3 regions of the Paenibacillus barengoltzii G22 genome follow, and region 2 is predicted to be linked to each of the others. Evidence: riboswitches for the same ligand, from Rfam matches in the RefSeq annotation. Region 2 holds a riboswitch; each other region holds the start of a gene.
What was found. A riboswitch is a leader RNA that binds a small molecule or an ion and turns the genes downstream of it on or off. The one in region 2 is predicted to bind cobalamin.
Positions count from the first base shown of each region.

Region 1: another riboswitch for cobalamin. It lies ahead of C812_RS15775 (anaerobic ribonucleoside triphosphate reductase); the one in region 2 lies ahead of metE (5-methyltetrahydropteroyltriglutamate--homocysteine S-methyltransferase).
Region 3: another riboswitch for cobalamin. It lies ahead of C812_RS12690 (ABC transporter substrate-binding protein); the one in region 2 lies ahead of metE (5-methyltetrahydropteroyltriglutamate--homocysteine S-methyltransferase).

Region 1 covers NZ_KE159654.1:165,032-168,296, reverse strand. Annotated here, with positions in the region: gene nrdG (anaerobic ribonucleoside-triphosphate reductase activating protein) at 1-69, opposite strand, end outside; gene C812_RS15775 (anaerobic ribonucleoside triphosphate reductase) at 66-2,042, opposite strand; cobalamin riboswitch at 2,213-2,465, opposite strand; gene C812_RS15770 (MTH1187 family thiamine-binding protein) at 2,800-3,099, shown strand; tRNA gene C812_RS15765 (tRNA-Thr) at 3,171-3,243, shown strand.
Region 2 covers NZ_KE159653.1:103,762-107,026, reverse strand. Annotated here, with positions in the region: gene C812_RS08815 (DUF2249 domain-containing protein) at 1-124, opposite strand, end outside; gene C812_RS08810 (multicopper oxidase domain-containing protein) at 168-1,166, opposite strand; cobalamin riboswitch at 1,387-1,583, shown strand; gene metE (5-methyltetrahydropteroyltriglutamate--homocysteine S-methyltransferase) at 1,729-3,265, shown strand, end outside.
Region 3 covers NZ_KE159653.1:943,473-946,737, forward strand. Annotated here, with positions in the region: gene C812_RS12685 (FecCD family ABC transporter permease) at 1-635, opposite strand, end outside; gene C812_RS12690 (ABC transporter substrate-binding protein) at 632-1,642, opposite strand; cobalamin riboswitch at 1,889-2,099, opposite strand; gene C812_RS12695 (methyl-accepting chemotaxis protein) at 2,181-3,265, opposite strand, start outside.

The DNA.
Region 1 (3,265 bases), on a different contig from region 2:
GATGAAGATCGCTGCCCTCATGCCGGGTCCTTCATTAATGGACTCCGGATAATAGCCGCAAATGTTCATGCGTCGTGTTTCACCCGGTCACGAACCTCCGCTTGTTTGGCGGGGTTGAACCGTGTCTGATAATCGCCGGTCAGATAGCCGGTCACCCGGCGCAATCGGCGAATATGCACTTCGTTCTCATGGCTGCCGCAGGAAGGGCAGCTTGCCCCAATGATCCCTTCAAAGCCGCAGGCCGAGCAGCGGTCGATGGGATGATTAATGCTAAAATAGCTGACCTGCTGCTGCAGAGCGTATTGCACGATTTTGACGAATGCTTCCGGATTGTTGCGGGCATTGCCGTTGAGCTCGATATAAGAGATCGCTCCGGCGTTGCACAGCCCGTGGAATTTGGCTTCCAGCTCGATTTTTCGTGCCGCACTGATGTTGTAGTAGACCGGGATATGGAACGAATTCGTGTAATACTCGCGGTCCAAAATCCCGGGCAGCGAGCCGTAGACCGCGCGATCGCGTTTGGTGAACTTGCCGGACAGCCCTTCTGCCGGGGTCGCAAACAGCGTGATATTCAGATTGTGAATTTCACTTTGGCCGTCGCAATAGTCGCGCATGTATGCGATCAGGTCGTAAGCTTTCTGATACACGGCTTCATCCTCACCGTGGTGCCTCCCGTACATCGCCTTCATGCATTCGGCCAACCCGATGAACCCGATGGACAAGCTGCCGTGCTTCAGCAATTCGCCGACCTGATCGTCCGGTGCCAGTTGTTCACCGCCTTCCCAGACGCCTTCCCGCATCATGAAATCGGAAGCTTTGGCTTTCTGGGAAGCCTGAATCGAGAAGCGATGCAGCAATCCCTCAAGGGCGATATTCATATAGTGAGTCAGATCGCGGTAGAAGGCGCGCTCGTCGGGTTCTTGGCGGTGTCCCAACGCAATGCCATGCTTCAAGCCGAGCTTGACCAGGTTCAGCGTATTAAAGGAAAGATTGCCTTTGCCAGACAGGTGATTGCGTCCGAACCGATCCGCCAGCACCCGGGTGCGGCAGCCCATTGTCGCAAATTCCGTATCCGGATCCGTTGGATCGTAGTACATCAGATTCAGCGGAGCATCCAGGTTGGCGAAGTTGGGATAAAGCCGTTTGGCCGAGCATTCCGCCGCTTTCAGGAACAGGGAATAGTTAGGTTCTCCCGGATTCTGGTTGACGCCTTGTTTACATTTAAAAATCTGAATCGGGAAAATCGGCGTTTCCCCATGACCGAGCCCGCGTATCGTGGCCGTAAGCAGGGAGTCGATGACCAACTGTCCTTCCGGTGAGGTGCATGTGCCGTAATTGATGCTGGTGAACGGGATTTGCCCGCCGGCCCGGCTCGACATCGTGTTCAGATTATGGATCAGGCTTTCGGCTGCCTGGAACGTCTCACTTTTGGTTTCCTTGAGCGCATAGCTAAATGCCTTAGGATATTGCTTCTTCAGATCGCTGCGGCTCATGGTGATATCACCAAAATCAGCGTTCGCGTTGCCCTCCTCGAAATAATCCAGCCCTTTGCGGAAGTATTTGGCGAACGATTTGGCTACGTACGGAGCGAGATCAAAGTCCAGCTTATTGGCGGACACGCCGCCGTATTGGGAGTTTTGCTGGGATTGGAAAATGATCGCTACCAGCGCCATCGCCGTCATGATCGAAGTTGGCGGGCGTACGCTGCCGTTGCCGGTGTTGAAGCCTCTGCGCAGCAGCTTGTCAAACGGGATAAAGATACAGTTCGTTGTGCCAAGAGCATACTGATCCAAGTCGTGAACATACACGATATTATCCTGAATCGCCTGGACCAAGCGAGTTGGCAGTACGAAATGACTTGCATACCATTTGGAATACTCGCTGCCGAATTTGCTCATCTTGCCGGAGAAGCTCTCTCCGTTTAAATTGGCGTTCTCACGCAGCACCTCAAGATTGCGGCTCTGGACGATTTCCTCGCCCATTCGAATCACTTCATCCAGCAAGGTGTCCCGGCCGGTATACGTCTGGCTTACCCATGCCATAACACACTTCTCCTCCCTGTAAACCGAGCTTTAGTTCAAAAATAAAAGAGCATGTCCAACCAACGAGGTAGACATGCCCGAATGCACTGCAAAAAAGATGGACAGACCAAATCAAGGCCCAACATTTCGGCGGCAAGCGGACACCATCCCTGATCCTCGCAGGTTTTCCGTCGGTGTCTTTCAAACGGGCAGGTCTCCTGGCTTTCGGAACGTTGCTGACGCCTTCCCGCAGCTCATCAAACATTAAGCTGTAGTGGCATTTCGTCAGTCAACGGCTGGGTCTTCCAGACGATATAGGCGGAACGCCTGTCTTTAGTACCCAGCTACCGATTACAGTGGCGGGACCGCAGCGGACTTGCACCGCACTTCCCTTTTAAGCTCCGGCGGATCGTCCGCCGGATCACCCGTTCACACTATATTTTGTTGCGTTGATCTAAGGATAGCCCAAGATGTTGTGTTTGTAAATGGGATTTTCCCATTGAAAACTGACTGAAAACGATGTGAAAACCTCCGGTCCGCGCAATGATGCGGAGAGCGGGGGACGGATGAAAAATGTGAACATTTATAAATGGGACTGGAGGACTAGACGGCGTTTTACAGGGGATGTGAGTTTTGGGGATGGCCTGGAAATTTAGCAGACGGGTTCGGTTGATCTTCAGGAGCGGGGTTGGTTAGAATAGAGTTATCGGACGAAAAACAGCTTAGGGATCTAAAGGTTTCAAACCAATCCAATAACCAGGAAAGAAGGGAGCCGATTATGGCTATCGCCGAAGTTACCGTTATTCCGATCGGGACGGGGAGCACCAGCCTCAGCGCTTATGTAGCCGAGTTGCATCGGGTGTTGGAGAAGCAGAAGGGCATTACCTTTACCCTCACCTCCATGAGCACGATTATTGAAGGATCGTTAGACGACGTGTTTGCTGCGATTCGCGCGATCCATGAAGCACCGTTCCAGTCCGGTGCCGGCCGGGTGTCGACCTCGATCAAGATCGATGATCGCCGCGACAAAGCCAGCTCCTCAGAGCAGAAGCTGCGCTCGGTGCGCGAGAAATTATAATTTCTTGAAATTGGCGCTTGCATTATTTTTAAAACTCGGTATAATAAATTTTGTTCGCTAAAAACGAACCTGCTGGTGTAGCTCAGCTGGTAGAGCAACGCATTCGTAATGCGTGGGTCGGGGGTTCGAGTCCCTTCACCAGCATCTGATATGCAAGCGTAACGCG
Region 2 (3,265 bases):
GCACGAAGAGATCATCTTTCTCTAGCTTCTTAACGGTGTCCATGATGAGCTGGAACGGCTCCAGCTTGTTGCGTAGTTGCTCTCGGACGTCGAGCTCTATGATTTTGGCATCTTGTCGATTCATCCAACGTCACCTCGTTTATGAATTTACATGAATAGGGTAGTCCTTAATGGCTCATCACCGGTGCTCCATGATCCGTTCCGTCCTGGGTTACGCGCAAGATCGCCGTAGCGCCGAGGTTGGCGTCCCTCAGTTGATGGGTAAGGATTGGATAATCCCCTTCCTCTGTAACGATAAATTCAACGACTGCGCCGCCGCCGGCTGGAAGCAATACGGTCTGCATTCCATACAGCTGGTTGTTTGGATTCCCGTCCAGATAAACGCGATCAAAGGTCGTCCCGACCACATGGAACGAAGAAACGTGATTTGGCCCTGCATTGATGACGTACAAGCGGACCTGGTCGCCAACTTTGGCGAGGAATGGATGGTCTTTTAACGTAAAGTCATCGCCATTGAATACCACAACCTCCGGATCGCCTTGTTGAAACGCATCCAGATCATTGGCCGCATACCATTCACTTTGGACAATCGTATATTCTCGATCGATTTCCGAGTCCGTTGGGTAACCGTCTGTCGGTTCGACGATGATCATCCCGTACATCCCATTAGCCACATGCAGCAGCACCGGACTAACTCCGCAATGATACATGAACACGCCTGGCGTGGTGGCGGGATAAGTAAACGTGCCGTGCTCGCTAGGCATCACGTCAATGAACTTCTTGCTTGGAGCGGCATGGACCGCATGGAAATCCATAGAGTGCGGCATGTCGGGATCTAAGTTTTTTAAGGTAAACTCCAGCTGATCGCCTTGCTTTACCCGCAACACCGGACCAGGGGCGGTTCCGTTAAACGTCCAAGCCGGATAAGTGACACCTTCGGAGATCTCGATATCCGCCTGCTGCGCAGTCATTTCAATGCGGACGGTATGGCCTTCCCGCCTAATGCTCGGCTCCACGGGCGGTGGATGGAGATGCGGCTCTTCCGCTTGCAGGGGAGGGGCACTGACCTGAGGGGGCTCCGACGGGAACGCAAACCATGCTGCGGCAATCATGATCAGACAGCATAAGCTAATCAACAGAAGCTTTGGGATGTTCCGCGATTTCATCGGTCATTCCTCTTTCTATCTATAATGGTGAAGGAAATGGCTCCTTGATGTACTTTCATCGTACGACGGGTCTAGAGGGTGGATTGTGATATGTATCACATGAATGTTGTCGAAAATGTTGTCGTTTGTGCTCCATTCCTGCTAAACAAATAAGTAAATTCCGATCTGTTTGGTATTGTATTCACAAGACAGATGAAGTAAGATGTAAGGTATATTCCAACCGAATATAGCGGAAATAGGTGTTTCGGCCGAGCATGGCTGAAGCTTAAAAGGGAAGTCCGGTGCAATGCCGGCGCGGTCCCGCCACTGTAACGGAGGAGTCGGATGTATGAGATGCCACTGGTGACCTATCACTGGGAAGGCTGCATCCGGCGAAGATCCCGAAGCCAGGAGACCTGCCTATTTCGACAGCACTGCAGTACCTACGGGAGATAGGGAGGTGTTAAAGTTGCAAGCCATCGAACAACGGATCGAAGGTCCTCTTTAGCCATGCTATCGAGGACCTTTTTTGTGTTTTTTACGGACTTAGTATGATTGATCAAACCAATGGGAGGAAATGAACATGGGGAACTTTTTGAGTGGTAATCTGGGGTATCCCAGAATCGGTGGACAACGGGATTGGAAGAAGCAAATCGAGGCATATTGGTCAGGGAAAATCACAGAGCCGGAGCTTCATGCTCGATTAAAAGAGATTCGCTTGAACAACCTGCGTGTGCAGCGGGATCGGGGGCTTGATATCATACCGGTTGGTGATTTTACGTATTATGATCACGTTCTGGATACGGCGACGATGTTTGGGCTTGTACCGGAGCGCTTCGCTTGGAACGGGGAACAAATCTCGCTTGATCTGTATTACGCGATCGCAAGAGGCAATGACGAAGCAACCGCCAGCGAGATGACCAAATGGTTTAATACGAACTACCATTATATCGTACCTGAGCTGGGGAACCGTGATCCCAAGTTGACTGTCAATCGGCCGCTGCAAGCCTATCTGGAGGCGAAACAGGAGCTCGGGATCAACGGAAGGCCTGTTCTGCTCGGACTGTTTACGTTGCTGAAGTTATCCAAAGGGGAAACCGCGGGGGAGGCTGAAACTTGGACCCAAAAGCTGCTGCCTCTGTACGTACAGGTGTTGCGCGAACTGGAGGCAGCGGGTGCAGATTGGGTGCAAATCGATGAACCGGCTGTTGTTGTCTCTTTAAGTGAGGAGGACGTACTACAGCTTCGCTTGATCTACAAGACGATTACGCAGGAGGTTCCGGGATTGCGACTGATGCTCCAAACCTATTTTGATGCGGTCGAACGGTATGATGAACTGATTGAACTGCCGGTGCACGGTTTGGGATTGGATTTCGTTCATGGCCGGGAAGGTAACCTCGAATCACTCCGGCGTTCCGGCTTCCCTGCTGACAAGACGCTAGGTGCGGGACTGATTGACGGGCGGAATATTTGGCGTACGGATTTAGATGAGGCACTAAACCTGCTGAAGGTGATTTCGCTTCAGGCCGGAGCGTCGGAGGTCATCGTGCAGCCTTCTTGCAGCTTGCTACATGTCCCGGTATCTGTAACAAGGGAGGAGCGGCTGCATCCGGTATTGCACGATGCGCTGGCCTTTGCCGAGCAGAAGCTGGAGGAGTTGGTGAGCTTATGCAAGGCGGCCCACGGAGAAGGAGCGGAGCCGGTGCAGTTCACCGAGAATCGACGGGCTTTGGCTGCGCTTGCTGCAGATCCAGCCCGCAACCTTCCATTCGTACGGGAAGAAGCAGCGCAGGCCGCAGCTGCTCCGGCTGAGCGCGCCAGCGATTTCGCCGAACGGCGGCGGAAGCAGCAGGCGAAGTGGCAGCTGCCGTTCCTGCCGACTACAACGATTGGCAGTTTCCCGCAAACCGCCGAGGTGCGGGCTGCAAGGCAGAAGTGGCGTAAAGGTGAGTGGAGCGCGGAGAAGTACGAAGCGTTCATCCAAGCGGAGATCCGCAGATGGGTGGAGTTTCAAGAGGAGATCGGGCTCGACGTATTGGTGCACGGTGAGTTTGAGCGGACCGATATGGTGGAGTTTTTTGGCGAGAAGCTCCCAGGATTTGCGTTTACGCAAGGAGGCT
Region 3 (3,265 bases), 840 kb from region 2:
TACGGCAAAAGGATGGCCGTATACGACCATCCGCGCAAGCTTAAACTGCCCATCGTCCAATAGTAAATTTCATTAATGGTTTTCTTCGACATTGCCGTTAAAAAGGAGACAACAGCCCCTAGGAACGATTGCATCACGACGCCGGACAAAACCAGACTTTCAATCGGCAGCCGTCCGTTCTCTCTAGCCAGCCAAATCACGATCCATAACGTAACCGCCCCCGCCAGGAACGCAACCATCGGTAGCGTAAAGATCCCAAACAGGGAAAACTGCCATCCGAAAAAGATCAGCACCGCCGCACCGATTGCCGAGCCTGACGATACGCCCAGCGTAAACGGATCCGCCAACGGGTTGCGCAGCACCCCTTGGAAGCCGGCGCCCGCCACGGCGAGCGAAGCACCGACCAGCATCCCAAGCAGCACGCGAGGCAAACGGACCTGTATGACGATTTGCTCTGCTGCCGTCGTCCAATCCGGCGTGATCAGGCGGTCGAACCCCGGGATACGATGCAGCAAAATTGCTGCGATTTCCCCAGCCGGCACATAAACGGAACCGATGCCGATGCAGAGCAGCAGCGTTACGACCAGCAGCAGGAGCCCAATGGCTCCGTATCCGGCGAATTTGCCGCGCTTCATGGCTGGATCAAATCCGGGTGAACCGCCTTGGCGACTTCAATGAGTCCTTGCGTGACACGAGGGCCCGTACGAGCCAGCAGATTATCGTCCAATGCGATAATGCGGTTCTCCTTCACAGCCGAAATTTGATCCCAGCCTGAACGGGCTTTAATGATATCCGCTAACGTCCGGTTATTTTCGTCAACAACGCTTTTCGCGTAAAGAATAACGTCCGGGTTCGCCTGAATAATTTGTTCTTCATTGATCTCGGACCATCCCTTGATATCGGAAGCAACGTTGATGCCGCCAGATAACGTGATCATCTCATCCATGAACTCGCCTTTGCCCACCGTCCAGCCCGGAGAAAACTCGATGTAGACCTTCTTCTTCTGGTCTTCACTGAGCGAAGCTAACGCATCGGTCACCGTTTGGACCTCTTGCTTCATCTTGTCGACTACGTTGGCAGCTTCAGCCTGGTGGTTGGTAATGTCACCAATGGTCTGAATATGCTCCATTACTTCGTTGATTGTCTTCGGATTGGACTGGAACACTTTATATCCCATATCCGTCAAGTTTTTAACCGTCGCTTCGTCAATCACGCTCGCTGCAAGAATGAGATCCGGCTGCGCGGCCACAATCGCCTCCACGTTCACCTGAAATCCGCCCATCCGCGGCTTGTCCTTCACCGCTTCAGGATAATCATCCAGATCGGATACACCAGCCACTTGCTCGTCAAGCCCCAGCGCAAACAGCGTTTCCGTCTCCGAAGGTGCCAGCGACACGATGCGTTCCGGCGCAGCCTCAAACGTGAACTCTTTGCCAGTCGAGTCCGTTACGGTATAAGGATAAGTCGTCTCCTGTCCCGCCGAATTGTCCGCCCCTGCGTTCGTTCCCGCATTTTGCGTTGGCTGTGCAGCGTCAGCGGTATTCCCTGATCCCGGGGTGACAGCGTTATTGTTACCGCAGGCTGCAAGCACCAGCAGCAGGGCCAGCAGCCACAGGCTTCCTAGTCTTCTCCAGTTTCTCATTTCCAGATCTCCCCTTGCTTTATTTTGCAATAGATAAAGAATCGCCTTGTGTTCCAGCAGTACGTTGTGCAGCCGGCGGCGAAGAAGCGCGGCCAACTCTCTATCGGCACAAAGAAAAAACCCCAATCCTAGCGGATGGGGTTACGTCTACAAAGTCATGCTGTGCGCACGCAAAGCGGAGCGACTCCACGATGGCAGCGCCAAGCTATGATGCTCTTGGCAGAACGTTATCCTTTCCTCGAAGGACCGTCTTGAATTCCCGTGGCAGGTCTCCTGACTTCCAGGTATCGACGACAACTCGCCTTCCCATCTCCCTTCGCGGGCGACAGTGGCATCATGAGCTCGTCCCTGTTTACAGTGGCGGGACCGTGCCGGATTTACACCGGCTTCCCTTTTAACCCGAAGCGCTGCGGCATGCTTCACCGTTGCTCCAGGACCTACGGGCACAAATTGTACGCTTGTCTTAAGGCTTTCTTCTCTCTTGGATTATAGGGGAAAAGCGGAAGGCTGACAATAATGAAATCTGCTATTCCTTCGTTCAACCCTGTTCTAAAGACAAATCGGCGCCCAGGACGCCGAGGACTTCGCCTTCCCGGACAATCGGCACGGCCAGCGTCAGGCAACGCCGCTTGGTGATCGCGGAGATATACACTTCGGAGACGACCGTCTCTCCGGCCAGCGCCCGACGGAACCAGTCCCGTCCTTTAGCGTTGAGCAAGCCGGCTTCCGGAATGGACATGATAAAAGATCCGTCCTGGCGGTTGGACCAGGCCGCTTCCAGGCCCGGCTCTGCAGCTAACAGCTGCTCCAAGGCAGCTCGGTGACCAGCCGGCTCCAGCAAGTGAAACCCCGGTTCTTTAGCCACCTCCAGCAGTATTCGGGCATAGGCTTGTCCAAGGGCCGCTGCGTCCTCGCCCCCGGCAACTGAATCCGTCCCGGAATGGACGGACTTCAACGATACCATCAGTTCGCCCTGGGCCCGATCCAAGCCCACGACCACCGTCTGCAGCTTGGAGATATGCTCGCGCTCCGACTCCATCCGAGTCAGCGCCCCCTCCACATGGATGATGCTCCGATTCAGCGCTTCATGCACCTCGCTCAGCATCGCCTCCATGTTTCGCGTCAGCTCGGCTTGTTCCCCGCTTCGCCGTCCCGCTTCGGCAACGAGCCCGTTCACCTCGGCTACTTCATCCGCAATCAACCGGATGTCCTCCCCCATCCGTTTCATTAACGATATGCCTTCCAGGGCCGAGGCCCGTCCCTCTTTCAGCGTGGACTTCACACGCTCAACATCTACAGCGATCTGCTGAAATAACGGCGCGGAGGAAGTGATCGCCTCGGTGCTTTGATCCGCCAACTGGCGCATGCGCACGGCGACAACGTCAAACCCTTTCCCCTGCTCACCTAACCGGGCCGCCTCGATCGATGCATTTAACGCCAGCAACGCGACCTCCGATGCAATTTCCTCCAGGCTCCGATACAATACCCCCAGCTTCCGAGTATTCCCCTCCAAATCCTCCATCGGCCTCTCGATCAACTCTTGGGACTGCGCCAAAGCACGAATGGTGCCGTCTACGGTCTCCAGCGCTCCCGCCATGCGCATGGCCTCTGCTCGGGTATTCT